One region of the Pseudomonas sp. M20 genome, then DNA from elsewhere that is predicted to be linked to it. Evidence: riboswitches for the same ligand, from Rfam matches in the RefSeq annotation. Region 1 holds a riboswitch; each other region holds the start of a gene.
The links. A riboswitch is a leader RNA that binds a small molecule or an ion and turns the genes downstream of it on or off. The one in region 1 is predicted to bind cobalamin.
Positions count from the first base shown of each region.

Region 1 (7,760 bases):
CAGCCCTCTCCCGAGGGAGAGGGAGCCGATTGGTAGGTGCTTCAAAATGTGCGTTCCACTCGGTATTCCACGTCGGTGTACCTCTTCCATTCCACGCAATCAGTCCCCTCTCCCTCCGGGAGAGGGCTAGGGTGAGGGGCTTTTGATCTGTTTCAGAATCTGAGTTCGACTCGGTATTTCAAGTCGGCGCATCTCTCCCAAACACCACGATCAGTCCCCTCTCCCTTTGGGAGAGGGCTAGGGTGAGGGGCTTTTGATTTGGCTTGTGATCTTGCTTTGGCTTTGGTTTTTGATCTTTTACCCCTTCGGAAGGCCGAGCGAAGGTGTTCATCCGGGGTTAGGCGCGCAGCGCCGTTCGACGAAGTCGAACACATCGAGAGGAGGTGCAGCGAAGCAAACCGTAGGCGATGCCCCCGGATGGACACCGTAGCGAGGGAACACTGAGCCTCAGCGAAGTGCCGTACGCCGGGGCAAAGCCTTTTGGTTCCTTTTTGGCGTTTGAAAAAGGGACTCGCTGTAAGAGCGAAACCGCCAGCAGCCAAAACCGCAGCAACGGATATGCCCCCAATCCAAACATTGACCCATAAGCAAGCCATGCGTAGCCTTGCGCATTCGAGGTTCTTCGGCCGTTGCCGAAGCTAAGAAGGGAACGCGGTCAATGCCGCGGCTGCCCCCGCAACTGTGAACGGTGATGTTCGCTGCCACGCCACTGCCAGCTCAATCGATGAGCCCGCGGGAAGGCGCAGCCAACGCCAGGCCCAGCGCCTGAACGCCGTCAGCCAGGAGACCTGCCTCGTCACAGATTCTCAATTCAACCGGGCGGGGTGATCCGGTGGCGAACTCTCCGGGCGCGCACGTGCGTTGCCGGTTCTCGTCCCGTATGCCCGCCGCTTGCCAAAGGGCATACCGATGAAAACACTGGCCAAACTCCCCGTCACCATCGTCACCGGCTTCCTCGGCTCGGGCAAGACCACATTGCTGCGGCACATGCTCGACAACGCGCAGGGCCGTCGTATCGCGGTGATCGTCAATGAGTTTGGCGAGTTGGGCATCGACGGTGAAATCCTCAAGCAATGCACCATCGGCTGCACCGAAGAAGAAGCCACCGGCCGCGTTTACGAACTGGCCAACGGCTGCCTGTGCTGCACCGTTCAGGAAGAATTCTTCCCGGTGATGCGCGAACTGGTCGCGCGTCGCGGCGACCTCGACCACATCCTCATCGAAACCTCGGGCCTGGCCCTGCCAAAACCACTGGTGCAAGCGTTCCAGTGGCCGGAAATCCGCAGCGCCTGCACCGTTGACGCGGTGATCACCGTGGTCGACAGCCCGGCCGTAGCCGCTGGCACCTTCGCCGCGTTCCCGGATCAGGTCGACGCCCAGCGCAAACTCGATCCGAATCTCGATCACGAATCGCCGCTGCACGAACTGTTCGCTGACCAACTGGCCAGCGCCGACCTCGTCATTCTCAACAAGGCCGACCAGACCAGTCCGGAAGATCTCGCTCGCGTGCGCGCTGAAGTCGCCGAAGAGCTGCCACCGGCGGTGAAAATCATCGAAGCCAGCAACGGCCGTCTGCCGCTGGACGTGCTGATCGGCCTTGGCGCCGGTTCCGAAGAACACATCGACAGTCGCCACAGCCACCATGATCATCACCACGGTGAAGGCGATGACGACCACGATGACCACGATCACGACGCCTTCGATTCGATCTCCATCGAACTGCCGCAAGCCGATGAAAGCCTGCTGCTCGACGCCCTGACGCAACTGGTGGTCAAGCACGGCATCCTCCGTGTCAAAGGTTTCGCCGCCATCCCGAACAAGCCAATGCGCTTGCTGATTCAAGGCGTCGGCACGCGTTTCGACAAGCACTTCGACCGTCAGTGGGGCGCCGATGAAGCGCGCGTCACGCGTCTGGTGTTGATCGGTCAGGAACTCGACGCCGCCCAACTCGAAGCGCAACTGCGCGCTGCGCTCAGCGTTTAAACCATGCACCTGCTCAGGACTCAGCCCGGCGGATTCGTCTCGGATGACAACATTGCCGACCTTGGACAAACCCCCGCCGAGCTGGTGATCCTGTGCAGCGGCGACTCCAGCCTGGCGCTGCTCGCCGAAGCCGCGCAGCAGTTGCCGGAAGATTATCCGAGCCTGCGTCTGGCCAATCCGATGCAGGTGCAGAATCACGCCTCGGTCGATCTGTACGTCGATGAAGTGCTGCGCCACGCCAAGGTGATTCTGATTTCGCTGCATGGCGGCATTGCCTATTGGCGCTATGGTGTCGAGCGGCTGGTCGAGCTGTCCGAGCGTGGTGTGCAGTTGATTCTGGTACCGGGCGATGACCGTCCCGATCCGGAACTCAGCGACTTGAGCACCGTCAACGCCGAGGAACGCGACCGGCTCTGGCAATTCCTGCGTCAGGGCGGCATGGGCAATGCGCTGGATTTCTTCCGCTGTCTGGCCAGCCGTTGGCTCTCCCGCGATTACGCCTGGGAAGAACCGCAGACCCTGCCGCGCACGGCGATTTACCACCCGAATAAAACCAGCGCCGCACTGAGTGACTGGCAAGCCGAATGGCTGCCGGAAAACCCGGTTGCGGCGGTGCTGTTTTACCGCTCGCATTTGCAAGCGGCGAACACCGCGTTCATCGATGTGTTCTGCCAGCGCTTGCAGGCAGCGGGGTTGAATCCGCTGCCGATCGCCGTGGCCAGTCTGAAAGAACCCGGCTGCCTGGCGGTGGTCGAGGATTGGCTGGATGAAGTCGAGGCGGGGGTGATTCTCAACACCACCGGATTCGCTCAGTCCAGCCCCGAAGCGCCGCATCTGCGGCCGTTTCGCCGCAATATTCCGGTGATCCAGGCGATCTGCGCGCAGGACAACGAGCCCGGCTGGCGCGACAGCGAGCAAGGCCTCGGCCCGCGCGATCTGGCGATGCACATTGCCTTGCCGGAACTCGACGGGCGCATCATCAGCCGGCCGATCAGCTTCAAGGATCTGGCCTGGCGCAGTGAGCGCAGTCAGTCCGATGTGGTCTGCTATCGTGCGCAACCCGAACGCATGGATTTTGTCGCCGAACTGGCGCGGCGCTGGATCGATCTGGCGCGGGTGCCGAATGGCGAAAAACGCATCGCGCTGATCCTCGCCAACTACCCGACCCGTGACGGACGCATCGGCAACGGCGTCGGCCTCGACACGCCGGCGGCGGCGCTGAATATTCTTCGCGCGTTGCAGGCTGAGGGTTATCCGATCACGGCAGAGCTGCCGAATAGCGGCACCGAGTTGATCCAGCAATTGCTCGGCGGCGTCAGCAACGATCTCGACACGATTGACCTGCGGCCCTGCCAGCAAAGCTTGGCGATGGACGCTTACCTGACGATGTTCAACGCGCTGCCCGAGGCCAATCGAACCGCAGTGATCGAGCGCTGGGGCGCGCCGCAAAACGATCCAATGTGCCGCGACGGGCGGATGATGATTGCCGGTCTGCGCTTCGGCCTGACCTTCGTCGGCATTCAACCGGCGCGCGGTTATCAGGTTGACCCGAGTGCGGTCTATCACGACCCGGATCTGGTGCCGCCGCACGCGTATCTGGCGTTCTATTTCTGGCTGCGCAATACCTACGGCGCGCACGGCGTGATCCACGTCGGCAAGCACGGCAACCTTGAATGGCTGCCGGGCAAAGGCGTCGGGCTTTCGGAAAACTGCTGGCCGGATGCGTTGCTCGGGCCGCTGCCGAACATCTATCCGTTTATCGTCAACGACCCGGGCGAGGGCGCCCAGGCCAAGCGGCGCACGCAAGCGGTGATCATCGACCACCTGATGCCGCCGCTGACCCGCGCCGAAACCTACGGCCCGCTGCGCAATCTGGAGCTGCTGGCCGACGAGTATTACGAAGCGCAACTGCTTGATCCGCGCCGTGCCCGCGAGTTGCAACGCGACATTCTGCAACTGGTGCGCGAAACGCAGATCGACCGCGAACTGCAACTCGATGCCGGGCTGGACAGCGATGCTGATGCGGCGATCTGGCTACCGCGTCTCGATACGTATTTGTGTGATTTGAAGGAATCGCAGATTCGCGATGGCTTGCACGTCTTCGGTGAGTCACCGACGGGGCGTTTGCGGATTGATACGTTGCTGGCGTTGCTGCGCATTCCACGCGGAGACGGGAAGGGCGCGCAATCGAGCCTGCTGCGCGCACTGGCCAAAGCATTCGAACTCGGATTCGATCCGCTCGATTGCGCACTAGCCGATCCATGGGCAGGCCCACGCCCCGAGCACCTGCAATCGCAAAGCGACGAAGTCTGGCGCACCGCTGGCGATACCCGCGAACGCCTCGAACTGTTTGCCACTGAACTGATTTTCCAGACGCTGCAATCCCCTTGTAGGAGTGAGCCTGCTCGCGATAGCGGAGTGTCATGCGATACAGATTTGCCTGACACACCGCTATCGCGAGCAGGCTCACTCCTACAGGGACCGCGTTGGGCTGAAGTCGGCGCAATCATCGACCACCTGCGCGAAGTCGTCGCCCCACGCCTGGATGCCTGCGGCCCCGCCGAAATGCGCGGCCTGCTCGACGCCCTCAGCGGCCGATTCGTTCCCGCCGGCCCGAGCGGTGCGCCCAGCCGTGGTCGCCTCGACGTGCTACCGACTGGCCGCAATTTCTATTCCGTGGACGTGCGCAACCTGCCGACCACCACCGCATGGCGCATCGGTTTCCAGTCAGCCACGTTGATTCTTGAGCGACACCTGCAAGATCACGGCGATCACCTGCGCCAGCTCGGTTTGTCGGTCTGGGGCACGGCAACCATGCGCACCGGTGGCGACGATATCGCTCAGGCGATGGCGCTGATGGGCGTGCGGCCGGTGTGGGCTACCGGCAGTCAGCGTGTCGACGATTTCGAGATCCTGCCGCTGAGTCTGCTCGACCGCCCGCGCGTCGATGTCACGCTGCGAGTTTCCGGGTTTTTCCGCGATGCGTTTGCCAACCTGATTCGTCTGTTCGACGCGGCGGTGCAGGCAGTAGCGGCACTGGATGAACCGGACGATCTCAATCCGCTGGCGGCAAAAGTGCGCGCCGAGCGTGAGTCTCTGCTGCAATCGGGTCTTGATGAAGAAACGGCGCGGCGTCAGGCCGGTTGGCGAATCTTCGGGGCCAAGCCCGGTGCCTACGGTGCGGGCGTGCAGGGCGCTATCGACGGGCGTTTGTGGCAGAGCCGCGACGATCTGGCCGAGGTTTATCTGAATTGGGGCGCCTACGCTTACGGCGGTTCCGACGAAGGCACCGCCGCCCGCGAGCAATTCGTTCAGCGTCTGAGTCAAGTGCAAGCGGTGCTGCAGAATCAGGACAATCGCGAGCACGACCTGCTCGATTCCAACGACTATTACCAGTTCCAGGGCGGCATGCTCGCCGCCGTGGAAAGCCTGCGCGGTGAAGCAACGGCCAGTTATCACGGCGATCACAGCCAACCGGATCTGCCGAAGATTCGCACGCTCAAAGAAGAGCTGAACCGGGTGATCCGCTCGCGGGCGGCCAATCCGAAATGGATCGACGGGGTTAAGCGCCACGGCTATAAAGGCGCGTTCGAAATGGCGGCGACGGTTGATAACCTGTTTGCGTTTGACGCCACCACGCAGTTGATCGATGACCACCAGTACGCTTTGCTGGCCGATGCTTATCTGCTGGATCCGGCGACCCGGGAGTTTGTTCGTGAGCATAATCCGCACGCGCTGCGGGATATGACCGAGCGGATGCTTGAGGCGCAGCAGCGGGGGATGTGGCAGGAACCGGGGGCTTATAAAGAGGCGCTGGAGAATCTGCTGCTGGATATTGAGGAAGATATGTAGCGTCCTCAGGAAAGTCACCCCCTCACCCCAGCCCTCTCCCCCAAGGGGGCGAGGGGGAAAGGGAGCCGATTTGTGTGCTGTTCAGAATCGAAGTCAACTCGATAATTCAGGTCGGCGCAACTTGCAAGAACACCCAGATCAGTTCCCTCTCCCTCTGGGAGAGGGCTAGGGTGAGGGCCACCCCAACTGACACACCACAACGCCAAGCACACCCACGACCACGACAGAGAAAACCCAAATGACCGACACCCCACATTTCCCGCTCTCCGCCGTGGTCGGCGCCGATGACCTCAAGCTTGCCCTGTGCCTCACCGCCATCGACCCAAAAATCGGCGGCGTGCTGATCGAAGGCCCGCGCGGCATGGCCAAGTCCACCCTGGCCCGTGGCCTGGCTGATCTGCTCGCCAGTGGTCAATTCGTCACCTTGCCGCTGGGCGCCACCGAAGAACGTCTGGTCGGTACCCTCGACCTTGACGCTGCCCTCAGCGAGGGCCGCGCACAATTCTCACCAGGTGTGCTGGCCAAGGCTGACGGCGGCGTACTCTACGTCGATGAAGTCAATCTGCTGCCCGATCACCTCGTTGATCTGCTGCTCGACGTTGCCGCCAGCGGCACCAATCTGATCGAGCGCGACGGCATTTCCCATCGGCATTCGGCGAGGTTCGTGCTGATCGGCACGATGAACCCGGAAGAGGGCGAGTTGCGTCCGCAACTGCTCGACCGCTTTGGCCTGAACGTCGCCCTCAGTGGCCACACCGCACCGACCGAGCGCGGGCAAATCATTCGTCGGCGTCTGGATTTCGACAGCGATCCGCAAGCGTTCTGCGCACAGTGGGAAGCCGAGCAACAAGCCCTGCGTGTGCGTTGCGAAAATGCTCGCGCTGTCTTGGCCAATATTGCGCTGGACGATGCCGCACTGGCGCAGATCACCGAGCGTTGTTTTGCCGCTGGCGTCGACGGTTTGCGTGCCGATCTGGTCTGGTTGCGCGCGGCTCGCGCCCATGCGGCTTGGCGCGGCGCTGAGGAGATTGGCGAAGAGGATATCGACGCTGTGGCCGAGTTTGCCCTGCGCCATCGTCGGCGTGAGCAAGCGCCATCGAGTCCGCAGCAACCTGCCCAGTCGCCTGCCGAAACCCAGGCCTCGTCGAGCGAAGGGCAGGGCCAGTGGGGCGACCTGCCGGCGCCTGCTCTTGCCACCGGCGCTCGCCGTGAAGTGCCGAGCTGGCCAAAAAAGCCTTAGGCATTCGCCCCCGATCCGACGCGGGGGCGAATGCCAGACCCCGCGCCGGACAGCTGGACAACGGACGCCAAGGCAAGCGCCATAAGGCGCGCAGCGGTACGGTGAATTGGCCGGGTTCGTTACTCAACGGGCGGCCTCGAACGCGCGAAGATCTGCTGTTTCAACTGCGCACGCGCTCACCGCATGAATTGTGGCTGGTGATCGTCGATGCCTCCGCCTCGACCCGCCGCCATCAGGCCTTGAGCGATGCCAAAGGTTTGCTCGCGCAATTGTTCGATGATGCTTACCGGCAACGGGCGCGACTCGCATTGTTGACGGCCAGTGGCTCGGTGCCGAAATGGCAGGTGCAGGGATTGAAGGCGTCCAGCGGCTTGCGGGTGTGGCTGGAAGCTTTAGGTGCAGGCGGTGGCACGCCGTTGCTGGCGGCGCTGGAGCAGGCCGGGCAGTGGCTGACGGTGCGGCGCAAGCGCTTTCCTGCCGAGCAGCAACGCTTGCTGGTGGTGACCGATGGGCGTCTGAAACAGTGGGCGGGATTACCGGCGCTGGCGTGCCCGGGGTTGTTGATCGATATCGAGCGTGGGCCGATCCGGTTGGGCCGGGCCAAGGATCTGGCGACGGCATTGGATGCGCAGTATCGACATATCGATGAACTGATTTCCCTCTGATACTTTCTGTGTCTGGTCGG
Region 1 covers NZ_CP173611.1:1,811,650-1,819,409, forward strand. Annotated here, with positions in the region: cobalamin riboswitch at 599-811, shown strand; gene cobW (cobalamin biosynthesis protein CobW) at 910-1,983, shown strand; gene cobN (cobaltochelatase subunit CobN) at 1,987-5,835, shown strand; gene ACI514_RS08195 (ATP-binding protein) at 6,074-7,075, shown strand; gene ACI514_RS08200 (VWA domain-containing protein) at 7,078-7,740, shown strand.

Region 2 (7,760 bases), 2.0 Mb from region 1:
GACTCCGTTGGCTGCGCCACAGCCTGCGGTTGCAGGTGCGGCGCCAGTCGCGGCGCCAGCCCCGACCCCGGCAGCACCGTCGTTGCGGTTTCGCTGGTAAGTCTTTCCTTATATAGAAGCAGGAGTGGTACATGGCCGATACGCGGCGTTGGTTCTGGCTCGGTGGGGTAGTCCTGCTTTGCGCGTTTGTATGGTTGCTGCATCCGATCCTCACGCCGTTCCTGGTGGCGCTGCTGCTGGCTTATCTGTTCGATCCGCTGGTGGATCGACTGGAGCGGCTCGGTTTGTCGCGAACCTGGGGCGTGATCGCGGTGTTTGCTCTGTTCACCTTGATCGTCACCGCACTGATGCTGGTGCTGGTGCCGATGCTCGCCAAGCAGTTGCTACGTCTGTACGAACTGGCGCCGCAAATGCTCGATTGGCTGCAGCACACGGCGGTGCCGTGGGCGCAGTCGAAGCTGGGGTTGTCGGACGGTTTCTGGAAGTTCGATAAGGTCAAGGCCGCGATCAGCGAGCACATGGGGCAGACTACCGACATTGTCGGCGTGGTGCTCAGTCAGGCAACGGCCTCCAGTCTGGCGCTGATCGGCTGGCTGGCCAATCTGGTGCTGATTCCGGTGGTGAGCTTTTACTTGTTGCGCGACTGGGACGTGATGATGGCCAAGATCCGCAGCCTCCTGCCGCGTGATCGGGAAGAGACCATCGTATCGCTGGCCGGTGAATGTCATGAGGTGCTGGGCGCATTTGTTCGCGGTCAGTTGCTGGTGATGGTGGCGTTGGGCGTGATCTACGCAGCGGGCCTGATGATCGTCGGGCTGGAGCTGGGGTTGTTGATCGGCCTGATTGCGGGTCTGGCGGCGATCGTGCCTTATATGGGCTTCGTGATCGGTATTGGCGCGGCGCTGATTGCCGGGTTGTTCCAGTTCGGTGGCGATCTGTATCCGATGGTCGGGATCGTCGCGGTGTTCATGGTTGGTCAGGCGCTGGAAGGCATGGTGCTGACGCCTTTATTGGTGGGCGATCGTATCGGTCTGCATCCGGTGGCGGTGATTTTCGCGATTCTGGCCGGCGGCGAACTGTTCGGTTTCACCGGCGTGCTGCTGGCATTGCCGGTGGCGGCGGTGATCATGGTGCTGGTGCGCCATGTGCACGACTTGTACAAGGACTCCGACATCTATAGTGGCGTTGACGATCCGCAGTTGTAATGGCACAGGGACGGCCCGGCGAATCGCCGGGTTGGCCCGGGTCCTGCAGGCGTTGGTGCCAAAGAATCTGTCATAAATCCAGTGTGTTATCGCAAACCTTTGATTTTGCTTGGACTCTGTCGCATTGTGCGCTCAGCTTCACGGGTATAAACTTCGCAAACTTTACACAGAGGCCACTAACGGTTCCTTGAGAACTGTTCAGTCAGCATGAAACCGATTCAGCTGCCCCTAGGTGTGCGTCTGCGTGACGACGCCACCTTCATCAACTACTACCCAGGCGCCAATGCCGCTGCACTCGGCTATGTCGAGCGTCTATGCGAAGCCGACGCCGGCTGGACAGAAAGCCTGATCTACCTGTGGGGCAAACACGGCGTAGGGCGTACGCATCTGTTGCAAGCGGCGTGTCTGCGATTCGAGCAGATGGGCGAGCCGGCGGTGTACTTGCCGTTGGCCGAGTTGATGGATCGCGGTGTCGAAATCCTCGACAACCTCGAACAGTACGAACTGGTTTGCCTGGACGACTTGCAGGTGATTGCCGGCAAGGCTGACTGGGAAGAGGCGATGTTTCATCTGTTCAACCGTCTGCGCGACAGCGGTCGGCGCTTGCTGATTGCCGCTTCCACCTCTCCGCGTGAGCTGCCGGTCAAACTGGCTGACTTGAAATCGCGCCTGACCCTGGCGCTGATTTTTCAGATGCGGCCGCTCTCCGATGAAGACAAACTGCGTGCTCTGCAATTGCGCGCCTCGCGTCGCGGTCTGCACCTGACCGATGAAGTCGGGCATTTTATTTTGACTCGCGGCACCCGCAGCATGAGTGCGCTGTTTGACTTGCTTGAACAGCTCGATCAGGCCTCATTGCAGGCTCAGCGCAAGCTGACCATTCCCTTCCTGAAAGAAACGCTGGGCTGGTAGCTATCCCTTTGATTCTTCGGCTTTCAGCGTATTTCGGCATATTTCAGGCGCCAGAAAATCCGCTTTCCTGCACGGTGTGCAAGCCGCGTATCGGTTCAAATGGGCTTAAGCGCTTAGATGTAAACGAGAAACCGAGAAGTCACAAAAAGATCGATTGAATTTGCAAATGAGGCTGATAGCGGGCATAGTCTCGCCTTCTTTACAACTATCAGCCACGGTCGTGCCCATGCTAAAGCGCTTCGCACCCCTCGTGCCTCTCGCACTCGTCACCCTGTTGTACGGTTGTGCTGCTCATTCTCCAGTTCAAGAGCAGCCTCAACAGGTTAAAAATTCTGCCACGGCTCAGTCTTCCGTTATTTATCAGGAAGAGCTGGACACCGAAAAAGAACTCAACGAATTCAATGGCAAGAAGCCTTATCAGCTTCCTGTTCTGGCCGACAGTATCCTCGAACGCGGCATGTCCCTGATCGGTACCCGTTACCGTTTCGGCGGTACCTCTGAAGCCGGTTTCGATTGCAGCGGTTTCATCGGCTACCTGTTCCGTGAAGAAGCTGGCATGAACCTGCCACGCTCCACGCGTGAAATGATTAACGTCGATGCTCCACTGGTATCGCGCAGCAACCTTGAGCCGGGCGATCTGCTGTTTTTCGCCACCAACGGTCGTCGCGGTCGTGTCAGTCACGCCGGGATCTACCTCGGTGACAACCAGTTCATCCACTCCAGCAGTCGTCGCAGCGGCGGTGTTCGCATCGACAGCCTGGGTGACAGCTACTGGAGCAAGACCTTCATCGAAGCGAAACGCGCATTGGCCAACGCTCCGACGGTTGTCACCGCTCGCAAGTAATCCCCATTGTCGCTGCGTTCGCGGCGACAATCAGGCTTCCGGCAACGGAGTAGACGTAGACTTTACAAGGTGAAGTTAAAGTCTTACTTGAAGTTTGCCGCGTAGCCGCTAGAATCCTGTATCTATATTGATGGCAAACCGCCTGCGTGCTCACGCAGGCGGTTTTGTTTTCTGTCCATCGGCAGAAAAAGCCGCAGCCAGATCAGGATGTTCTGCTTATGACGATGTCGGCACGCCTCACTTTGATCTTCTTCGCAGCGCTGCTCAGCGCCTGCGCCAGTCGCACGCCGCCACCTGCGCCGGTGGTACGCGCCCCGGTCGTGTTCGGCCCCTCCCAAGCTTTTTCGCCTGCTGCTGAGGACGTGCTGTTTCGCGCGCTCGGCTTGGTCGGCACGCCTTATCGCTGGGGCGGCAACACGCCGGATTCGGGGTTTGATTGCAGCGGCCTGATCGGGTTTGTCTACCGTGATGCAGCAGGCATCTCGCTGCCGCGCTCCACGCGCGAGATGATCGTCATGCAGGCGCCGAATGTTGGCAAGGAAGGCTTGCAGACGGGCGACCTGATTTTCTTCGCCACCAATGGCGGCTCGCAGGTCAGTCACGCGGGGATTTATGTCGGCGAAGGGCGGTTTGTGCATGCGCCTGCCACGGGCGGGACGGTCAAGCTCGACAGCCTGTCGAAGGCGTATTGGCAGAAGGCTTATCTGAGTGCCAAGCGGGTGTTGCAGCCGGAGCATCTGGCGCATAACCCGTAGTAAAAATCGCAGCAATCCTAATGTGGGAGCGAGCCTGCTCGCGAAAGCGGTGTATCAGTCAACTCAATGGAGACTGACACTCCGCATTCGCGAGCAGGCTCGCTCCCACAGTTGTTTCAGGTCACATTCAACATCACTTCGTGGCTGAGACTCGCCACACCTTATTGCCAACATCATCCGCCACCAGCAAGCCACCCTGCTGATCAATCACCACGCCTACCGGCCGGCCCAATGCATTCTCGTCCTTGTCGAGGAACCCGGTCAGCACATCCACCGGTGTGCCGCTCGGCTTGCCGCCGGTAAATGGCACGAAAATCACTTTGTAGCCACTGTGCGGTTTGCGGTTCCATGAGCCGTGCTGGCCGATGAACGCGCCTTCCTTGAACTGCGCCGGCAGGGTGTTGCCCTCGGCGAAGCTCAGGCCCAACGAGGCGGTGTGCGGCCCGACCGCGTAATCCGGGGCGATGGCCTTGGCCACCAGGTCCGCGTTTTGCGGCGACACGCGGACATCAACATGCTGACCGTAGTAACTGAACGGCCAGCCATAGAATCCGCCGTCCTTCACTGAAGTGATGTAGTCCGGCACCAGATCACTGCCGATTTCGTCACGCTCGTTGACGGCTGTCCACAACGCGCCACTGCTGGGCTCCCAGGCCAGGCCGTTGGGGTTGCGGATGCCCGAGGCGAAGATGCGGTGATTGCCGGTCGCCCGATCGACTTCCCAGATCGCTGCGCGGCCTTCTTCCTTATCCAGACCATTTTCGCCGACGTTGCTGTTCGAGCCGACCGTGACGTACAGCTTGCTGCCGTCTTTGCTGGCGATGACGTTTTTGGTCCAGTGATGATTCAGCGTGCCGCCGGGCAAATCGACAACCTTGATTGGTTGCGACTTGATTTCGGTCGCGCCGGGTTCGTAGTTGAAGCGCAGCAAGCGATCGGTGTCAGCGACGTAAAGATCGTTGCCGACCAGCGTCATACCGAACGGCGAGTTGAGGTTCTGCAGGAACACCGTGCGCGTCTCAGCCACGCCATCGTGATCGGCGTCACGCAGCAAGGTGATGCGGTTCGGACTCGGCACGCCCGCGCCAGCCTTGCCCATGACCTTTTTCATCACCCAGCCGCGAATGCCACTGCTGTCATCAGGCTTTGGCGGGGCGTTGGTTTCCGCCACCAGCACATCGCCATTGGGCAAGACATAGAGCCAGCGCGGATGATCGAGGCCTTCGGCGAACGCTGCCACCTGAGTGCCAGCCGCCGCAGTCGGTTTGCCGCCTGCGGGCCAGCCGATTGCCGGGGCGATGTTCACCGTCGGGATCAGGGTCTTGTTCGGTTCGGGGAGTTTCGGTGACGGGCCGGTGCCGTCGGAGACTTGCAGGCTGGAGGTTTCACCGCAGGCGGCGAGTCCTCCGGCGAAGGCGATGACAAAAACGAGCTGGGGCTTGCGCATTGCTGATCTTCCCTATGAATGCATTCCTAATCATAGAGGAGGGCGCAAGCCCGATGGTTCAACTGCTCAGCCGCGAGCTTCCTTGAACAGCACGGCGATGCCCGGGTGATAGTTGCCCGCTTCGCTGCGCAATTTGCGGTAGGCGTAGGGGAAATACCAGGCGACGGCACAGGTGTGTTCCTTTTGCAGATCGTCGACCATGTCCTGCAACTCTTCGGGGCTGGCGCTGTGCTGGGCTTTTTGCGGCGCGACAAACAGGCAGCCGAGCTTGAGGTCGCTGGCATAGCTGATGCGTTTGGCATCGTTGGTGATGTCCAGCAGAGCTTGGGTCAGATTCAGGTTGGTAACCTTTGGCCAGCGTTGCGTGGCCTGAATGAAAGCGCGGTCCTCAGCACCGGCGAGAAACAGATCGGCGCGGGCATTGCGCTCGCCTTCTTCGTTCTGTTTGCGCGTGGCAGTGTCGTTCAAAGTGACCAGCTCGGCCATCCACGCCGCCGCCGAGAGCAATCCGAGATTGGCTTTCTCGTCATGCCAGTAAGGCGTGTCGCTGTCGCCGCGCACGGCGTTGTAACGGTCGATACAGTCAAACCAGCGTTCAAGCACCGGGCGCAGGAATTCCAGGCGCGGGTTGCTGATGATCATGCCTTGCATCGTCATCATCCTTTATTGTTGTAGTGGGCGTTTCGGAAAAAGCATGGCTCTTTGATATCGCTTGTATCAGTGTGGCACAAGATTGGCGTCAGAGAATTGATCGACGGCAGTTATTCGCTCGATGGCCGCCTCTTTAATTGACGCTCCACCCCCAACCCTCTAACCTTCGCGGCTTGTTTCAGGTGCTCTGTGACCTGCGTCGACAGAGTGAAACAGGGAAGCCGGTGAGGGTTGTCTTCGCACGAAGAACCACCACGATCCCGGCGCTGCCCCCGCAACGGTAAATGAGTGAACACTGCGTCGAATGCCACTGCTCAAAGCGGGAAGGCGCGCAGTCAGGCCAACGCCGCTCATGAGCCCGGAGACCGGCCTGATCCATCCAGCGGCATCACGGTGGGCGATGCCAGGCTTTTTGCCGTCTATTCTTGTGCCTGCCCGCCGTTATCCAGCCTCAACGGAGAGCTCCCCCATGACTGATTCCCCCGAGCGCGACGAACGCCATCTGGCGCGTATGCAACGCAAAAAAGCCGTGATCGACGAACGCATCGCCAACTCGCCTGACGAGTGTGGCCTGGTGCTGGTGCTGACCGGCAACGGCAAAGGCAAAAGCAGCTCGGCGTTCGGCATGCTCGCCCGCGCTATGGGCCACGGCATGCAGTGCGGTGTGGTGCAGTTCATCAAGGGCCGCAACAGCACCGGTGAAGAACTGTTTTTCCGCCGCTTCCCCGAGCAAGTTCGCTTCCATGTGATGGGCGAAGGCTTCACTTGGGAAACCCAGGATCGTCAGCGCGACATCGCCGCTGCCGAAGCCGCGTGGGCAGTCTCGCGCGAACTGCTGCGTGATCCGTCGATCGGTCTGGTGGTGCTCGATGAATTGAACATCGCCCTCAAACACGGCTACCTCGATCTCGATCAGGTACTCAGCGATCTGCAGGCGCGTCCGCCGATGCAGCACGTGATCGTCACCGGTCGCGCGGCCAAGCCGGAAATGATCGAAATGGGCGACACGGTCACCGAAATGGGCATGCTCAAACACGCCTTTCAGGCCGGCATCAAAGCGCAGAAAGGCGTCGAACTTTGAATCAACCACGTCACTGCCCGGCGGTGCTCATCGCCGCGCCGGCTTCCGGTCAGGGCAAGACCACCGTCACCGCCGCGCTCGCCCGTTTGCATCGCAATCAGGGGCGCAAAGTGCGCGTGTTCAAATGCGGCCCGGACTTTCTCGACCCGATGATCCTCGAACGCGCCAGCGGTGCGCCGGTGTATCAACTGGACATGTGGATGGTCGGTGAGCAGGAAAGTCGTCGCCTGTTGTGGGACGCCGCTGCCGAGGCGGATCTGATTCTGATCGAAGGCGTGATGGGCCTGTTTGACGGCACGCCGTCCAGCGCCGATCTGGCGCGGCACTTCGGTGTGCCGGTGCTTGGCGTGATTGATGGGACGGCGATGGCGCAGACTTTTGGTGCGTTGGCGCTGGGCCTGGCGAAGTATCAGCCGGATTTGCCATTTGCCGGCGTGCTGGCCAATCGTGTTGGCACTTTGCGCCATGCGCAATTGCTCGAAGGCAGCCTGACTGAAGGTTTGCGCTGGTACGGTGCGTTGTCGCGTGAGACTGGCATCGAATTGCCGAGTCGTCACCTCGGCCTCGTGCAGGCTAGCGAATTGAATGACCTCGATGTGCGTCTCGACGCCGCTGCCGATGCATTGGCCAGCAGTTGCGAGGTAGCGCTGCCACCGGCGGTTGAGTTCGCCGCGCCTGACGTGATAGCTGTCGAGCCGCTGCTGAAGGATGTGCGCATTGCCGTTGCGCGTGATGAGGCGTTTGCCTTCACTTATGGCGCGAGTCTGGATCTGCTGCGTGCGATGGGCGCTGAGTTGAGTTTCTTCTCGCCGATCCGCGATACGCACTTGCCTGAGGCGGATAGCTTGTATCTGCCCGGCGGTTA
Region 2 covers NZ_CP173611.1:3,825,215-3,832,974, reverse strand. Annotated here, with positions in the region: gene ACI514_RS16945 (DUF2066 domain-containing protein) at 1-100, shown strand, start outside; gene ACI514_RS16940 (AI-2E family transporter) at 132-1,205, shown strand; gene hda (DnaA regulatory inactivator Hda) at 1,413-2,117, shown strand; gene ACI514_RS16930 (C40 family peptidase) at 2,344-2,961, shown strand; gene ACI514_RS16925 (C40 family peptidase) at 3,180-3,716, shown strand; gene ACI514_RS16920 (PQQ-dependent sugar dehydrogenase) at 3,850-5,163, opposite strand; gene ACI514_RS16915 (hypothetical protein) at 5,230-5,814, opposite strand; cobalamin riboswitch at 5,978-6,203, shown strand; gene cobO (cob(I)yrinic acid a,c-diamide adenosyltransferase) at 6,284-6,895, shown strand; gene ACI514_RS16905 (cobyrinate a,c-diamide synthase) at 6,892-7,760, shown strand, end outside.
Region 2: linked by a shared signal. The riboswitch ahead of cobO (cob(I)yrinic acid a,c-diamide adenosyltransferase) and the one ahead of cobW (cobalamin biosynthesis protein CobW) in region 1 are both predicted to bind cobalamin.

Region 3 (7,760 bases), 1.0 Mb from region 1:
CACACTATCGAGCCTCTGTAGCGAATTGAACTGGTCTGTAAAAAATCAGGCTCGAATGCACTTGCGCAACGCCGATGCTCCCTATCGCTCCGCTGCCGATGCAATGACCTATTGGCCCGAAACCGCAACCGCCGTCGCTGCCAGACTTGATCATCACGATGAGATAGAGGTTTTGGCGCCGTTCGGGCTGGAAGATCTGTTCTCGCTGGTGGTGCGGCCAACAGAGCGATTCAGAATCGAAAAACATGCCATGTTTCTGGACCGCATTCGAGCCAAAGCGTGGCGTGAGACTTGGCCCGACTTGATGTTTGTCACGGAGCGATGAGTTCCCCCCCCCCCGCCGGTTCTTGCCAGGTACGGCCATTCGCAGACAGCAACTTCTAAGGCTATGATCGCAACATTCCAGACTCTCCCGAACCCAACCCCATGCCCACCTCAAAAACCCGCCCTACCGCCGCCCCGCTCCTCAATCCCGGCGAATCCGTGGTCCTGTTCGACGGCGTCTGCAAACTCTGCAACGGCTGGGCACGCTTCCTGATCCGCCACGACCACCAACACCGCGTACGTCTGGCCGCCGTGCAATCCCCCGAGGGTCAGGAGCTTCTGGCATGGGCCGGCCTCCCCATCGACCAATTCGACACCATGGCCGTCATCCGCGACCGCCACTACTGGGAACGTTCCGACGCCTTCTTCGAAGTCATCCGCCAATTACCCGCCCGCTGGCAACCGTTGCAGTTGCTGCGCGTTTTCCCCCGCAGCCTGCGCGACTGGGCCTACGACCGTATCGCGCTAAACCGCTATCGCCTGTTCGGTAAATACGACACCTGCCTGCTACCCACTCCGGACCATGAACAGCGCTTCCTGAAAGCCGCAGCACCTACACCAGAAAGCTGAACAACTGCACCGGCGTCATCTTCGTGACCATCATCAGCACGATGACAAACATTCCGGCAAAACCCATCACGCCCATCCAGAACCATTTCCGGTACACGGCTTGATACTGCTCATCCAGCGCCGCGCCCACTTCGTTCGCACTCGCCGCCATCACGCACAGGCGTTTCTGCAACAGCAGCACCGGCAACCACAGCGAGCCGACGCAGAAGAAGATGATCAGCGACATCAGCACCCACTCGGTACTCATGCTCAGCCCAGAAAGCCGCATCAGCAGATAACCGGTGATGATCTGCACGAAACCGGCCGGCGTGGTGATCCACGTGTCGAAGCCGACGACCATGCGCGCGACGTGGGCGATCACTTGCGGGTTGCGCGTGCGGCTGGCGGCGATCAGGTAGAGGTAGGAGCCCATGCCGAAACCGAACAAAAAAATCGCGGCGATGATGTGCAGGTATTTCAGGCACAGGTAGAGCATGTCAGCGCTGCCCGTCCGAGAAGTTCACGACCAGACTCAGGTTGGCCGGGTCGTTGATCGCGGCCATGTACTCGGCGACGCTGATTTCGCCCACGCACGGTCGGGCGCCGGCGGCCGGTACGTAGCCCGAAGCCATTTTTGTTGCCAGGGCGACGGCGGCGCAGCTGGGGATTTCCGGGCCTTTGTCGTTCAGGGCGGTGAGTTGCGCGGTCATCGACAGCGGTTTGCCGTCAAACCCAAGGCCCCGAACGTCGATGTACATCGCGCTTTTGCCATCGCCGAAACGCTCGAAGCGCAGGCCCAGTCGATGCAGTCTGCCGGCCCACAGCGCATGGTCGCGCACCAGCCCCACCTTGAGAGCCTGCGCCAGCAAGCCGTTGGCGATGCCGCCGAGTTTCAGCCCGGCGCCGGCCTTGAACTTCAGGGTCTGCGCGCCATAACGGCTGGCGAAGATGTCCATGTCCGGGACATCGACGTTGGCCAGCAGCCGGGTGCCCATCTGCGGCATTTTGCGCAAGGTCAGGTCCAGCCAGCCGGACACTTCATGCACCTTGCCGTTCTTCAGCTGTTTGATCGGCTTGCCGGCATAGGCGAGTACGCCTTCGATGGTCGACAGCCCCGGCATTTTCGCCGATGAGGAAATGCCGTGTTCGATCGAGTCGATGCGGGAAAAGCGCTGGCGCTGTTCATCGATGATTGCCGACGACAGCGTTGGGACCGAACTGCAACCGCTGAGAATCGCCACGCCGGCCAGTTTCGCCCGCGCATCGAGCACGTCGATGCCATTGACGAAAGTTCGGCAGTCGGCCAGATCGCAGTAGTTCACGCCCGCGTCGATGCAGCTCTCGGCGACGGCATAGGATTGCCCCTGAAACGGCCCGCCGGTGTGGACGACCAACTGAATGTTCAGCGCCCGCAATGCGTCTTTGAAATCGGCGCCCATGGCATCGCCGCACCAGCCTTCGCAGACATTGCCCGATTGACCATTCAGTTCATCGACTTTGCGCTGCAATTTTTGCGGATCACGGCCGGAGAGTACCAGGCCGATCTGCGGCATCAACGCCAGATGCCGGCACACGATGCTGCCGAAATTTCCGTAACCACCGACCACCATCACCCTGAACGGCATGCAATTCTTCCCTAAGTCATTCCATCACACAGGCGTGCAGGATATAGGGCCGAACGTCGGCAAGCCATTCAGATCAAAGCGATCGCTCAGGCGTCCATAGGTGGTACTGGCAGATCCAGATTGAGGAGCACTCATCGGCAAGTTGACGAACGGTCTGTCGAATGTTCAGATGCCGGCCAGTTTCAGGTGTCCCATGCCGCCGTGCATGGGGTGAAACGGGAAACCGGTACGTTCTTTTCGAACCAGTCCGGTGCTGCCCCCGCAACGGTATGCGCGTGATGCTTTCGATACACCACTGTGGCCAGACGGCCATGGGAAGGTGAAAGCCTCGATACGCGCGAGCCCGGAGACCGGCCTGGAATTTCGTTTGGCAAAATCCTGCGGTGGGCGGGCATGGGCCGGTATTGGCTGTGCGCGATGCCTTCTCTTGCATGCTCTTCTGCGAAGATCCTTTTCGAGAAGACAATGATTCGACCTTTCAACACTTCTGCTCCAACCCTTTTGTGCGGCTGCCTGTTCAGCCCACTGCTGCTGGCCGACGACGCGCCGCTGGAACTCAATCAGCAAATCGTTTCTGCACCGTCGGTGGAGTCCACCACTGTCGCCGAGATGGCGAAGTTCGGCAGCAAGGTCGAGATCGTCAGCCGCGAGCAGATCGAACGCGCCGGCCCCAGCGCCGATGTCAGCCGCGTCATGCAGATGTTCATTCCCGGCTTGTACGTAGCGCCGAAAAACGGCCCGTTCGACTACGGCACCTATTCGCTGCTCGGCGGGCGCAACGACGACACGCTGATCCTGCTCGACGGCGTTCGATTGAACAATCGCCTGTACGGCGGCCTCTATCTGGACACCCTGCCGGCCAACGCTATCGAGCGCATCGAAGTGCTCAAGGGTGGCCAGAGTCTGTTGTTCGGCACTCAGGCCGTTTCCGGCGTGATCAACATCGTCACCCGCAGCCCGCAATCGCGCAAAACCTCTGGCGAAGTGAATCTGGGCGCCGACAGTTTCGGCGGCACCACCGAAGACGCGCGCGTCGAGAACATCTTCACGAACGGTTTCGGCGATCTCGGTCTGCTGGCGTATGTCAGCCACAACGTTTCCGACGGTTACCAGCCCTATCGCAACCGCGACATGAAAAACATCAGCGAGAAGCGCCGCGCCTACGAAGTCACCACGTTTGGCGGCAAGGCCATTCAGTCGTTCGGCGAGGATGCGCGGCTGGAACTGTTCTACCAATACGCCGACGCCAACCTCGACTTCGCCCGCCCGGTCGACAACCACAACACCACCAACGACCGCGTGCAACAGATCGCCACGGCGACCTTCGAGCAGACCATCAATGAGCGCCTGAGCTACTTTGTCAAAGGGCATATCAACGACTGGGACACGCGCTACACGCGGGTCAACAACGTCGTCGGCGGTGGCACCAAAGTCATTAACCACAACGACTATTGGGGCTTCACCGATTGGGGTGTGCAGGCCGAAGGCAAGGCTGAACTGCCCGGCGGCCATGTGCTGGTGTTCGGCACCGACAACCAGTGGTTCAAGGGCCAGGACGATGTGCTGATCATCGACAACGACAAGGCTGAAGCCCATGCGTTCTACACGCAATTGCGCCCGCAGATCGACGCCCTGCCCGACTGGCACCCGAGCATCGGCGTGCGTCATGAAGCCATGAGCGGCGGCGACAGTGCCACGGTCGGCATGCTCACTTCGCTGTATGACCTGAATGACAACTGGTCGGTGCGCGGTCAGTACGGCAGCGCTTACAAACTGCCGAACGCCGAGCAACTGTTCGTCAACGAACCGGGCGACGAGATCGGCAACCGTAATCTCAAACCGGAAAAAAGCCGCAACGTTGAACTCGGTGTCGACTACAAAGGCTTCTTGCTCGATCGCGAATTCAGCGCCAGCGTGACCCTGTTCAAACGCAAGATCGACGACTTGATCACCCTCGACGGCATTCAGTGGGTCAACGGTGAAGGCACGATCCAGATGCGCGGTTTCGAGGCCGACGCCAAACTGGCGCTCAACGATCAGTGGAGCCTGCAAGCGGACATGACGCGCAACCTCACCGAGTCGCGCACCGGTGTGACGATCAACGACATTCCAAGCTTTTTCGCCCGCTCGCGGGTGGGTTATGAATCGGAAAACCGCCTGTGGGGTGCCGGCGCTGCGATGCGCTACATTCGCGACATCAAAAGCTCGAAGCAAGTCGAATACGGCAACTATTCAGTGGTCGACGCCGACGCTTATCGCTACCTCGACAACGTCCACCAACACCGCGTAAGCGTGCTGGTAGAGAACCTGTTCGGCCGTGATTACGTCACCAGCCGTTCGAGCAACGTCGATAACCTCGGCCGGCCGTTCACCACCGAAGTGCGCTACACGTACCGCTTCTGATGAGTGAAATCACAACCGTCGACGGCGTCGACACGCACCCGGACTGGTCGCACGTGCCCGAGCATGCGCGCCATGTGTTCCTCTGCACCGGCCCGCGCTGCACCCAGCGCGGCGCCTTGCAGTTATGGAAAACCCTGCGTCGGCATTTGCTGGCGCACGATCGCATCGAGACGCCAGGCGGCGTCTTGCTGACCCGCACGCACTGCCAGTTTCCGTGCAATCTGGGGCCGATTGTGACGGTGTACCCGGAACGCTGCTGGTATGGCGTGCACAGCCATGAAGATGTGCAGCGATTGGTCGAGGGGCATCTGGTGGGCGGGGAAATTGTCGCGGATTTGCTGATCAAGGCGCGGGGATGAGATCGATTATGTTGGCGCTTGGCGCCCTGCTCTGCTCAACGCCAGTGCTCGCCGACAGTTTCAGCAATTGCGGCGAGGACTGGCACTTTGCGACAACACCACCCTCGCGAATTGTTGCGCTCAACCAGCATGCGGCCGACATTGTGTTGGCGTTGGGCGCGGGGTCATCGTTGGTCGGGGTCGCCTATCTGGATGACAACGATGCCGGTCAGCGGCAAGCCGATTATTTCGGCGTGCCGGTAATCGCGCGGCAGTACCCGGCCAGCGAAGTGCTTTACGCTGCGAAGCCGGATCTGGTGATCGGCGGTTTTGCCACGGCGTTCGGCGACGGGGTGACCTCACGCTCGGGACTGGCGCGCAATGGCGTGGGTTCGTATCTGCTGGAATCTGCCTGCAACGGGCACTCGCTGGACTATTTCGCGCATGTACGCCATGACCTGCTGACGCTGGGCAAGCTGCTGCACCAGCCGCAAAAAGCCCAAGCGTTGATCGACTCCATGGAAAAGGACCTTGCCAGCGCCCGAGCCTTGGCCGGTGCCGGTAAACCGTTGTCCGTGTTCTATCTCGACAGCGAAGTCAAAGGCCTCGACAGCGAAGGTCAACGCGGGTTTGTCACCCCGCTACTGGCCGCCGTAGGGGCACGCAATGTGCTCGCCGACATCAACCTCTATCGAGTCACCGTCAACAGCGAAACCCTGCTGGCCAGCGACCCGGACGTAATCCTGCTGGCCGACGCCGAATGGTCGCCCGCCAGGCGCAAACGCTATCTGCTGACCCACGACCCGGTGTTGTCGCAACTGCGCGCGGTGCGCGAGAACCGCATCATCGAGATCCCTTTCACCCACCTGCTGCCGACTTTCAACAGCGGCCGCGTAGCCTTGCAACTGGCGCGGCAGCTCAATGCACTGAAGAAAAATAAATGAACCCGTCGCACCGCACGCCACCTAACGAACAGACCATCAGGAGGTAGCCAATGCAAATCGAAACCGTGTGGATCGTACTGGCGGCAGTTCTTCTGCTAATCGAACTCTGGGCCATCAATCGGGTGCGCAAGAGTGAGGGGAAATCGAGCAACAAAGGTGTATGGATTGTGCTGATCGTGTTTGTGCCGCTGTTCGGCTTGATTGCCTGGGCGTTGGCGGGGCCCAAGCATGTCAGTCATAACGCGTCGTCGTAACCTGATTCATTCGCTGTCGTGCGGGGCTTGCCACCGGCAGCGCCCCGCTGTTCAAGCTCGATTTAACTGGCGGGCACCAGCGGCGGCATCTCCTCCATCTGCGCCAGCGGCACTTCACTGCTGCCGGGGGTCAGAATGACCTTGCGGCAGTTTTCCTCTTTCTTGTCAAAGATCTTGTAACCCTCGGCGGCCTGCTCAAGGGACAGTCGATGAGTGATGATCGCTTCGGGTTGCAATGCGCCGGTTTCGATGTAGCCGAGCAACTCGGGCAAGTAGCGCTGCACATGGGTCTGGCCCATTTTGAACGTTAGTCCTTTGTCGAAGGCATCGCCAAACAGAAAGCCGTGGATGAAGCCCGAATACACGCCCGGCACGCTCACTACCCCACCTCGACGCACGGCAGCAATGCACTGGCGCAACGCTTTGCCGCTGCTGCCTTCTAGCTTGAGGGTGGCGAGGATCGTTTCGGTGGTGCTGCCCTTGGCTTCAAACCCTACGGCATCAATTACTGCATCGACGCCACGACTGCCCGGAGTCTGGCGAATGATGGTATCTGCCGGGTCATCGTCGTCATCGAAGTTGATCGGTATCACGCCGTAGGTGCGTTGCGCGTAGTCAAGCCGATATGGGTGGTGATCGACCATGAAAATGCGCTCGGCGCCGAGCATCTTCGCGCATGCCGCGCTGAGCAGGCCAACCGGTCCGGCACCATAAATCGCAATGCTTGAACCCTGACCGATGCCAGTATTGGTCACGGCTTGCCAGGCGGTTGGCAGAATGTCCGAAAGGAACAACACCTTCTCGTCCGAGAGTGTCCCCGGCACTTTGAACGGCCCCATATTGGCCTTCGGCACCCGCACCAGTTCCGCTTGGCCTCCAGGGATTCCACCGTACAGACGGCTATAGCCAAACAGCGCGGCGGGTGGCGGGATGATTTTCTTGTTCATTGCCGAGCCGGGGCCGGTATTGGTGGTTTCGCACGCGGCATACAGTTCCTGCTGACAGAAAAAACAGTCGCCGCAGGCAATCACGAACGGAATCACCACCCGGTCACCGCGCTGCACTGCGGTCACCGCCGAACCGGTTTCCTCGACGATGCCCATGAACTCATGGCCGAAGATATCGCCATGCTCGACCGTCGGGATCTTGCCCCGATACAGGTGCAGATCCGAGCCGCAAATCGCCGTGGCCGTCACCCGCAGAATGATGTCGTCGGCGGCTTCCAGTTTCGGGTCCGGCACGTTTTCGACTCTGACGTCATGGGCGCCGTGATAGGTCATTGCTCGCATGGTGAGTTCCTCGATCATTTGAGTGAAATGGCTG
Region 3 covers NZ_CP173611.1:2,807,409-2,815,168, forward strand. Annotated here, with positions in the region: partial or broken gene ACI514_RS12530 (nucleotidyltransferase family protein) at 1-325, shown strand, start outside; gene ACI514_RS12535 (thiol-disulfide oxidoreductase DCC family protein) at 427-894, shown strand; gene ACI514_RS12540 (DUF2269 family protein) at 878-1,369, opposite strand; gene ACI514_RS12545 (saccharopine dehydrogenase family protein) at 1,371-2,498, opposite strand; cobalamin riboswitch at 2,666-2,872, shown strand; gene ACI514_RS12550 (TonB-dependent receptor plug domain-containing protein) at 2,964-4,901, shown strand; gene ACI514_RS12555 (ferredoxin) at 4,901-5,260, shown strand; gene ACI514_RS12560 (ABC transporter substrate-binding protein) at 5,257-6,183, shown strand; gene ACI514_RS12565 (PLD nuclease N-terminal domain-containing protein) at 6,234-6,437, shown strand; gene ACI514_RS12570 (zinc-dependent alcohol dehydrogenase) at 6,500-7,726, opposite strand.
Region 3: linked by a shared signal. The riboswitch ahead of ACI514_RS12550 (TonB-dependent receptor plug domain-containing protein) and the one ahead of cobW (cobalamin biosynthesis protein CobW) in region 1 are both predicted to bind cobalamin.

Region 4 (7,760 bases), 1.3 Mb from region 1:
GCTCTACGGTCTGTTCACCCTGCCGATGATCGTGCCGCTGGTGATCATCGCCGTGGCGGTGTACGCGCTGTTCCTCAAGCTCGGTTACACCGGGACGATGTTCGCCTTCGTCGTCAGCCATGTGATCGTCGCGTTGCCGTTCACCATCATCTCGATCATCAACTCGCTGAAGCTGTTCGACCAGTCGATTGAAGACGCGGCGGTGATCTGCGGTGCTTCACGCCTGCAAGCGGTATTCAAAGTGACCTTTCCGGCGATTCGTCCGGGCATGGTCGCCGGCGCCCTCTTCGCCTTCCTCGTTTCGTGGGACGAAGTGGTGCTCAGCGTGATGATGGCCAGCCCGACCCTGCAAACCCTTCCCGTGAAAATGTGGACCACCCTGCGCCAAGACCTGACGCCAGTGATCGCCGTCGCCTCGACGCTGCTGATCGGCTTGTCTGTTTTGGTCATGGTCATCGCCGCCGCATTGCGCCGGCGCAACGAAATCAGCGCCTGAGCGCCCAGGAGTACGACATGAGTGCCGTGATCAAAGACGCTTCCCAGCAGAACGACAAACCCCTGGTCAGCCTGCGCAACCTGAACAAGCACTACGGTGATTTTGCCGCCGTCGACAACATCTCGCTGGACATCAAGGACGGCGAGTTCCTGACCTTCCTCGGCTCCAGCGGCTCGGGCAAAAGCACCACGCTGTCGATGCTCGCCGGGTTTGAAACGCCGAGCAGCGGCGAGATCCTCGTTAACGGCCAATCGCTGGTGAACGTGCCGCCGCACAAGCGTGACATCGGCATGGTGTTCCAGCGCTATTCGCTGTTTCCGCATCTGTCGGTGCGCGACAACATCGCCTTTCCTTTGGCGATTCGCAAACTCGCGGCGGCTGAGCGCGACAAGCGTGTCGATGCAATGTTGAAACTGGTGCAGCTTGAGCAGTTCGCTCATCGCCGCCCTTCGCAATTGTCTGGTGGTCAGCAGCAACGTGTCGCCATCGCCCGGGCGCTGGTTTATGAGCCACGCATTCTGTTGATGGACGAACCGCTCGGCGCGTTGGATAAAAAGCTGCGGGAAGATCTGCAGGATGAATTGCGCCAATTGCATCGTCGTCTGGGCATCACCATTGTTTACGTAACCCACGACCAGGAAGAAGCCATGCGTTTGTCGCAGCGCATTGCGATTTTCAGTCACGGCAAGATTGTTGGATTGGGCAGCGGTTATGACCTTTATCAGAATCCGCCGAATGCGTTTGTGGCGTCGTTTCTGGGCAATTCGAACTTCCTCAAGCTCAAGGCGCAGGGCAATGCGGCGGCTTCGTTTGAAGGCCAGTCATTGTCGATTCGACTGACCGCTGGGCTGCACACCGATCAAGATGTTTTGTTGATGGTGCGGCCGGAAAAGGCACTGGCTTTGAGCGTGGCGCAAGCAATCAGCGAACCGCTGCCGTCGGGCTGGAATGAGGTTTCAGCGAAGGTCGTGGAGGTGTTGTTTCTGGGTGAGAGCCAGACCTGCAGCGTAGTCACCTCGGGCGGCACGTCGATGACGGTGAAAGCACTGTCGGCGGCGGGCATGCCGCTCAAGGCTGGCGACCCAGTGCAAGTGCGCTGGGCCACTGCCGACGCCTGCGTCTACACCGAATGGACCGAAAGCGACCTGAACAAGGCTGCCGGCGCTCACTGATAGCGTGTTGCCTGTGAGATTTACCCCCTCACCCCAGCCCTCTCCCCCAAGGGGGCGAGGGGGAAAGGGAGCCGATCTTCATGCTGTTCAAAATCCGAGTTCGACGCTGCATTCTCAGGTCGGTGTAACTTGTCCAATCAACCCGGTCAGTCCCCTCTCCCTCTGGGAGAGGGCTAGGGTGAGGGAACCAGTCGACGCGGTATCAGACAATAGCGCGGTAGCCTTCAATCTCATCCGGCCACGCGGTCAAGATCTCAAACCCCGTCTCCGTCACCGCCACCATATGCTCCCACTGCGCCGACAACGAGCCATCCCTGGTCAGCACGGTCCAGCCATCCGGCATGTTCTTTACATGGCGTTTGCCGGCATTGAGCATCGGCTCTACGGTAAAAATCATCCCCGCCTTAAGCTTCATGCCCTGATCGGGAAAGCCGTAATGCAGAATCTGCGGCTCATCGTGATAGACCTTGCCGATCCCGTGCCCGCAATACTCGCGCACCACGCTGAAGCCTTCCTTCTCCGCCAACGTCTGGATCGCGTGGCCGATATCGCCCAAGGTGGCGCCTGGCTTGACCACGCGAATCCCCGCGCACATGGCGTCATAGGTAGTCTTGATCAGATGCTGCGCCTCAGGTGTCGCCTCGCCGACCACGTACATGCGGCTGGTGTCGCCGAACCAGCCATCCTTGATCACCGCGATATCGAGATTGACGATGTCGCCATCCTTCAACGGTGTGCCCGACGGAATGCCATGGCAGACCACGTCATTGACCGACGCGCAGACGGTTTTCGGAAAGCCGTGATAGCCGACGTTGGCCGGCACGGCTTTCTGCACCTTGACGATGTAGTCGTTGCACAGTTGATCGAGCTGATCGGTGGTCACGCCCGCCTTCACATGGGGCACCAGCATCGCCAGTACTTCAGCGGCAAGTTTGCCGGCAGCGCGCGATTGGGCGATGTCGGCCGGGGTGTTGATCTTGATCTGGTTTCTCATGCGCTGACGGCTTCCTGAGTCAGTTGTTGCAAATCCAGCCCACCGTTCTGTTCGGCGCGGATCAGCAAGCGGCAAATGGCGCTGTGGTCGAGGTTGGGGTGCAGTTCGGCGAGCATGCCGATGCGCATCCAGTGTTCAGCCTGCGCGTTGATCGAGCGGCTGAGGGCGTTGCTGGAGATCCGCAGGTTCTCGTGCATGTCCTCTGAAATCTTTACGATACCCATATATGAATCCGATACGATGTGTATATGGATCGTATATTAGCCAACCTCTATTAAAAATTGCAAATACGACCCTTGGAGGAGCTGCCGAAGGCTGCGATCTTTTGATCTTGCTCTCCAAAAACAAAGTCAAAAGATCGCAGCCTTCGGCAGCTCCTACAGGGATTTCGCTGAATTTTGGGCAAAAAAAAGCTGCCAAAACCGGCAGCAAAAACTTTAAGAACACGCGATGTATTGGCCTCAGCATAGACGCCGGATAATGACAGTGTCATGACAGCCGCACATTCATTGAGCCGCCCCTGCCCCGTCATCAGGATGTCATCAAGATCACGGCAAAATCCTCGCAAACCGTCTCGCGCCTCCCGACGGGCGCTTTGCAAGGATTCCCATGAAAGACGACGCCTCGCTGTTTGCCGCCATCGACCTGGGTTCGAATGCCTTTCGCCTGATGATCGGCCAGTCGGTGCGCAGTCGAAAGGGCTTGCAGATTCAGGAAGTGAAAACCCTGCGTGAGCCGGTGCGCCTCGCCGAAGGATTTGACGGTGGCGCGCTGGACGCGTTGGCGCTGGATCGCGGCTGGCAGGCGTTGGCGCGGTTCGGCAAAAAACTGCGCGGTTTCGAGGCCGGCCGGGTGCGCGCGGTGGCCACCAGCGCGGTGCGTGAAGCGGACAACGCGCTTCTGTTTCTCGCCAGTGCCGAACGGCATCTGGGCTTTCCCATCGACGTCATTTGCGGCCATGAAGAGGCGCGGCTGGTCTACGCCGGCGTGACTCACGCCTTGCCAAGCGCTGAAGACCTGCGCCTGGTGGTCGACATCGGCGGTGGCTCCACAGAGCTGATCCTCGGTCAGGGTGCGCAACCGTTGCTCACCGAAAGCATCGCCATCGGCAGCGGCACCTTGAGCACGCGCTTTTTTCGCGGCGGCGATGTGTCCGCCGGCGCGCTGCAGGAAGCCGAACGCTTCGCCATCCTGCAGTTTGAAAAAGTTGCCCGGCGTTACCGTGCTCAGGGTTGGCAGCAAACCATCGGCTCTTCCGGCACTGCGCGCATGCTCGCCAAAGTGCTCAAGGCCAACCACCTGAATGACTTCGGCCAGGACGGCATCACCTACGGCGGGCTACTACGCCTGTCGCTGCTGCTGTTGAAAGTGAACAACGTCCAGCAACTGAAACTGACCGGTCTGCAAGCGCACCGCCAGAGCATTCTGCCCGGTGGTCTGGTGCTGATGCTGGCGGCGTTCAAAGTGTTCGGCATCGCGCAGATGGTGCCCTCCGAACCGGGTCTGCGTTTGGGCGTATTGCACGGTTTGATGAGCCAGCACTAATCCGCGCCACGACAGATTCGTCTCCCCTTCAGCGGCTCGATCGACTAACATGCCGCCGCTGGTTCCCGAACGGGACTAACAGGGAATCCGAGGTGCTTGCACAGCATTGATCGGAACTGCCCCCGCAACTGTAGGTGCCGAGCCTGCTCCACGACTGCCACTGGGTGAACCCCGGGAAGGCCGGAGCCAGGCGATGACGCATCAGTCAGGAGACCTGCCGGCACAGTGACTACTAACCGGCGGGGTGTCCGGGAAGGACATCGTGCCGTGCGCGTCTTTGTTTGCTGCCCGGCCTTGCGCGGTTGCCCTGACTGCGTTCGAAGATGTGTTTCCGATCCGTACTCTCCCGCTCCCCGTACGGTTCCCTCGGAGACTGCCCCATGCTGCTGCCCCGCATCGCCACCCTCATTACCGGCCTGAGCCTTTGCGCCATGGCGCAGGCGGCCCCGACGGCCTATCCACTGACGATCGACAACTGCGGCAGCACCCTGACCTTCCAGCACGCACCGATGCGCACCGTGACCATCGGCCAGGCCGGCACGGAAATGCTCTACGCCATGGGCCTGAGCGATAAAGTCGTCGGCACCTCACTGTGGTTCAACAATGTGCTGGCCAAGTACAAAGCGCAGGACGACAAGATCCAGCGCCTGGCCGACAACGAGCCGAGTTTCGAATCGGTGATCGGCAAGCGCCCGGAACTGGTTGCCGTTGAACTGGAGTGGATGGTCGGCCCACAAGGTGCGGTGGGCACCCGCGAGCAGTTTCATGAACTTAAGATTCCGACCTACCTGCTGCCCTCCGATTGTGAGGCCAAGGACAACCTCGTCGGCGCCGATGGCACGCGACTGGCGCCGTTTCGCATCGAGACGATTTACAAAAGCGTGAGCCAACTGGCGCAGATCTTCGATGTTCAGGAGCATGGCCAGCAACTTAACGACGAGCTCAAGGCCAGCCTCGCCAAATCGATTGCCACCGCCCAAGGCAAACAGCTGAAGGACGCCAGCGCGCTGGTCTGGTTTTCCAGTGCACAAATGGACATCGAGCCGTTCGTGGCCGGGCACAAAGGCGTTCCCGATTTCATGCTCAGCACCCTCGGCGTGCGTAACGTGGTGGCGTCCGATGAAGAGTGGCCAACGGTCGGCTGGGAAACCATCGCCAAAGCCAATCCGACCTTCCTCGTCATCGCGCGCATGGACCGTCGGCGCTTCCCCGCTGACGACTATGAAAAGAAACTCGCCTTCCTGCGCAGCGACCCGGTGACACGCAACATGGACGCGGTGAAACACAACCGCATCATCATTCTCGACGCCATGGCCATGCAGGCGAGCCTGCGCATGTTCGACGGCATCGAGCAACTGGCCACGGCCATCAACGGCTATGACCTGTCGCAATGAGTGCCAGCCTGATCCGCACGTTACTGGCCCTGGCGACGCTGTTGATTGCAGTGGTTGCTGGCGTGGCCATTGGTGAGACGTCGATTGAACCTAGCGTGGTGATGCAAGTACTGGCGAACAAATTGTGCGGCGCCGGGTACGCGCTGGATCCTATCGATGAAGGCATCGTCTGGAACTACCGCCTGACCCGCGCACTGGTCGCGGCCGCGTGCGGTGCCGGTCTGGCGACGTGCGGGGTGATTTTGCAGTCGCTGTTGCGCAACCCGTTGGCCGATCCGTATCTGCTGGGGATTTCTGCCGGCGCCTCGACCGGAGCGGTGATGGTGGCGCTGCTCGGTGTTGGCGCCGGGATGATCTCGCTGTCAGTCGGTGCCTTCGCCGGCGCGGTCACGGCGTTCGTGTTGGTGATTCTGCTGGCGCGGGTCAGCGGTTCGGCCAGCGGCACCGGGCAGATCATTCTTGCCGGGATCGCCGGCTCGCAGCTGTTCAACGCGCTCACGGCGTTTCTGATCACCCGCTCGGCCAGTTCCGAGCAGGCACGCGGGATCATGTTCTGGCTGCTGGGCAATCTTGGCGGCGTGCGCTGGCCGTCGGTATGGCTGGCGGTGCCGGTGGCCGTGTTCGGTTTGGTCGTGTGCCTGTGGCATCGTCGCGCGCTGGATGCGTTTACCTTTGGTGCGGATTCGGCGGCATCCCTCGGCATTCCGGTGCGACGTGTGCAGATTTTGTTGATTGGCTGCGCGGCGCTGGTGACGGCGGTGATGGTGTCGATTGTCGGTTCGATCGGTTTTGTCGGGTTGGTGATTCCCCACGCCGCACGGCTGTTGCTCGGCACCGGGCATGCACGTTTGCTGCCGGCCAGTGCGTTGGGCGGCGCGGTGTTTCTGATTGCTGCCGATGTGTTGTCGCGCACCTTGATCAAGGGCCAGGTGATTCCGGTCGGGGTGATTACCGCGCTGGTCGGCGCGCCGGTGTTTGCCCTGATTCTGGTGGGTCGGAGATCGGCGCGATGAGCAGTGTTTTGAGTTGTTCTGGTCTGAGCTTCAAAGTGCGCGGCGCCGAGTTGCTCAACGGTGTCAGCCTTGAGGTTCAGCGTGGCGAAACCCTGGGCATCGTCGGGCCGAATGGATCCGGCAAATCCACCCTGCTTAAACTGCTGGCCGGGCTGCGCGAACCGAGCGCTGGCGAGGTCCTGCTCGAAGGTCAGCGCTTGGGCAAAATGGCCCGGCGCAGCATTGCGCAAAAGCTTGCGGTGGTCGAACAACAGGCCGACACCGACGACGGCATTCGCGTGTTCGATGCGGTGGCGTTGGGGCGCACGCCTTGGCTGTCGGCGCTGCAACCATGGTCGGCGGCGGACGACGCGATTGTTCAGCAGGCGCTGAACGACGTTGACGCCATGCACCTGCGCACGCGTCTCTGGCGCAGTCTGTCCGGCGGCGAGCGGCAGCGGGTGCACATTGCTCGGGCATTGGCGCAGCGACCGCAAATTCTATTGTTGGATGAGCCAGCCAACCACCTCGACATTCAGCATCAACTGACCATCCTCAATGTGGTGCAAGCGTTGCCGGTGACCACGCTGATCGCATTGCATGACCTTAATCAGGCGTTGAAATGTGATCGTCTGGCGGTGCTGGAGCGCGGGCGACTGGTGGCGCTGGGCGAACCGTTGGAGGTGCTGACACCACAGCGGTTACACGAGACTTTCGGGGTCAGGGCGCATTATCTGACGGACCCGTTTGATGGGGCGCAGATTCTCAGATTTCACTCATGACGTTGTGCATGTGGGTTGTTTGCCAGACCGGGTCAGCGTCGACATCGATTATCTCGAAGCCCTGCCGCTGCCAGAACTCGATGGCCCCCGGCAGAAACGGATGGGTGTGCAGGTAGATCACCTCGACTCCGTCGGCGAGTGCCAGGTCTTTGAGTGATCGATATATCGCACCGGCCAGCCCTGAGCGGCGCTGCGATGGCAGGACAAACAGACGGACGATTTCCACCACTTCAAGGTCCGGATAGGGCAAGTGCGGGAAGCGCCGGTCGTAAGGGAGATAGCCGATGGACGCGACGATGTGCCCTTCATGGCGAGCAATCAGAAAGCGCCCTGCCCCACGCAGATAAACCTCGGCAAAACGCGCCAGATCGTCAGGCATACCGGT
Region 4 covers NZ_CP173611.1:3,077,430-3,085,189, forward strand. Annotated here, with positions in the region: gene ACI514_RS13585 (ABC transporter permease) at 1-496, shown strand, start outside; gene ACI514_RS13590 (ABC transporter ATP-binding protein) at 514-1,668, shown strand; gene map (type I methionyl aminopeptidase) at 1,871-2,662, opposite strand; gene ACI514_RS13600 (ParD-like family protein) at 2,659-2,886, opposite strand; gene ACI514_RS13605 (Ppx/GppA family phosphatase) at 3,272-4,207, shown strand; cobalamin riboswitch at 4,250-4,444, shown strand; gene ACI514_RS13610 (ABC transporter substrate-binding protein) at 4,588-5,601, shown strand; gene ACI514_RS13615 (iron ABC transporter permease) at 5,610-6,614, shown strand; gene ACI514_RS13620 (ABC transporter ATP-binding protein) at 6,611-7,375, shown strand; gene ACI514_RS13625 (GNAT family N-acetyltransferase) at 7,359-7,760, opposite strand, start outside.
Region 4: linked by a shared signal. The riboswitch ahead of ACI514_RS13610 (ABC transporter substrate-binding protein) and the one ahead of cobW (cobalamin biosynthesis protein CobW) in region 1 are both predicted to bind cobalamin.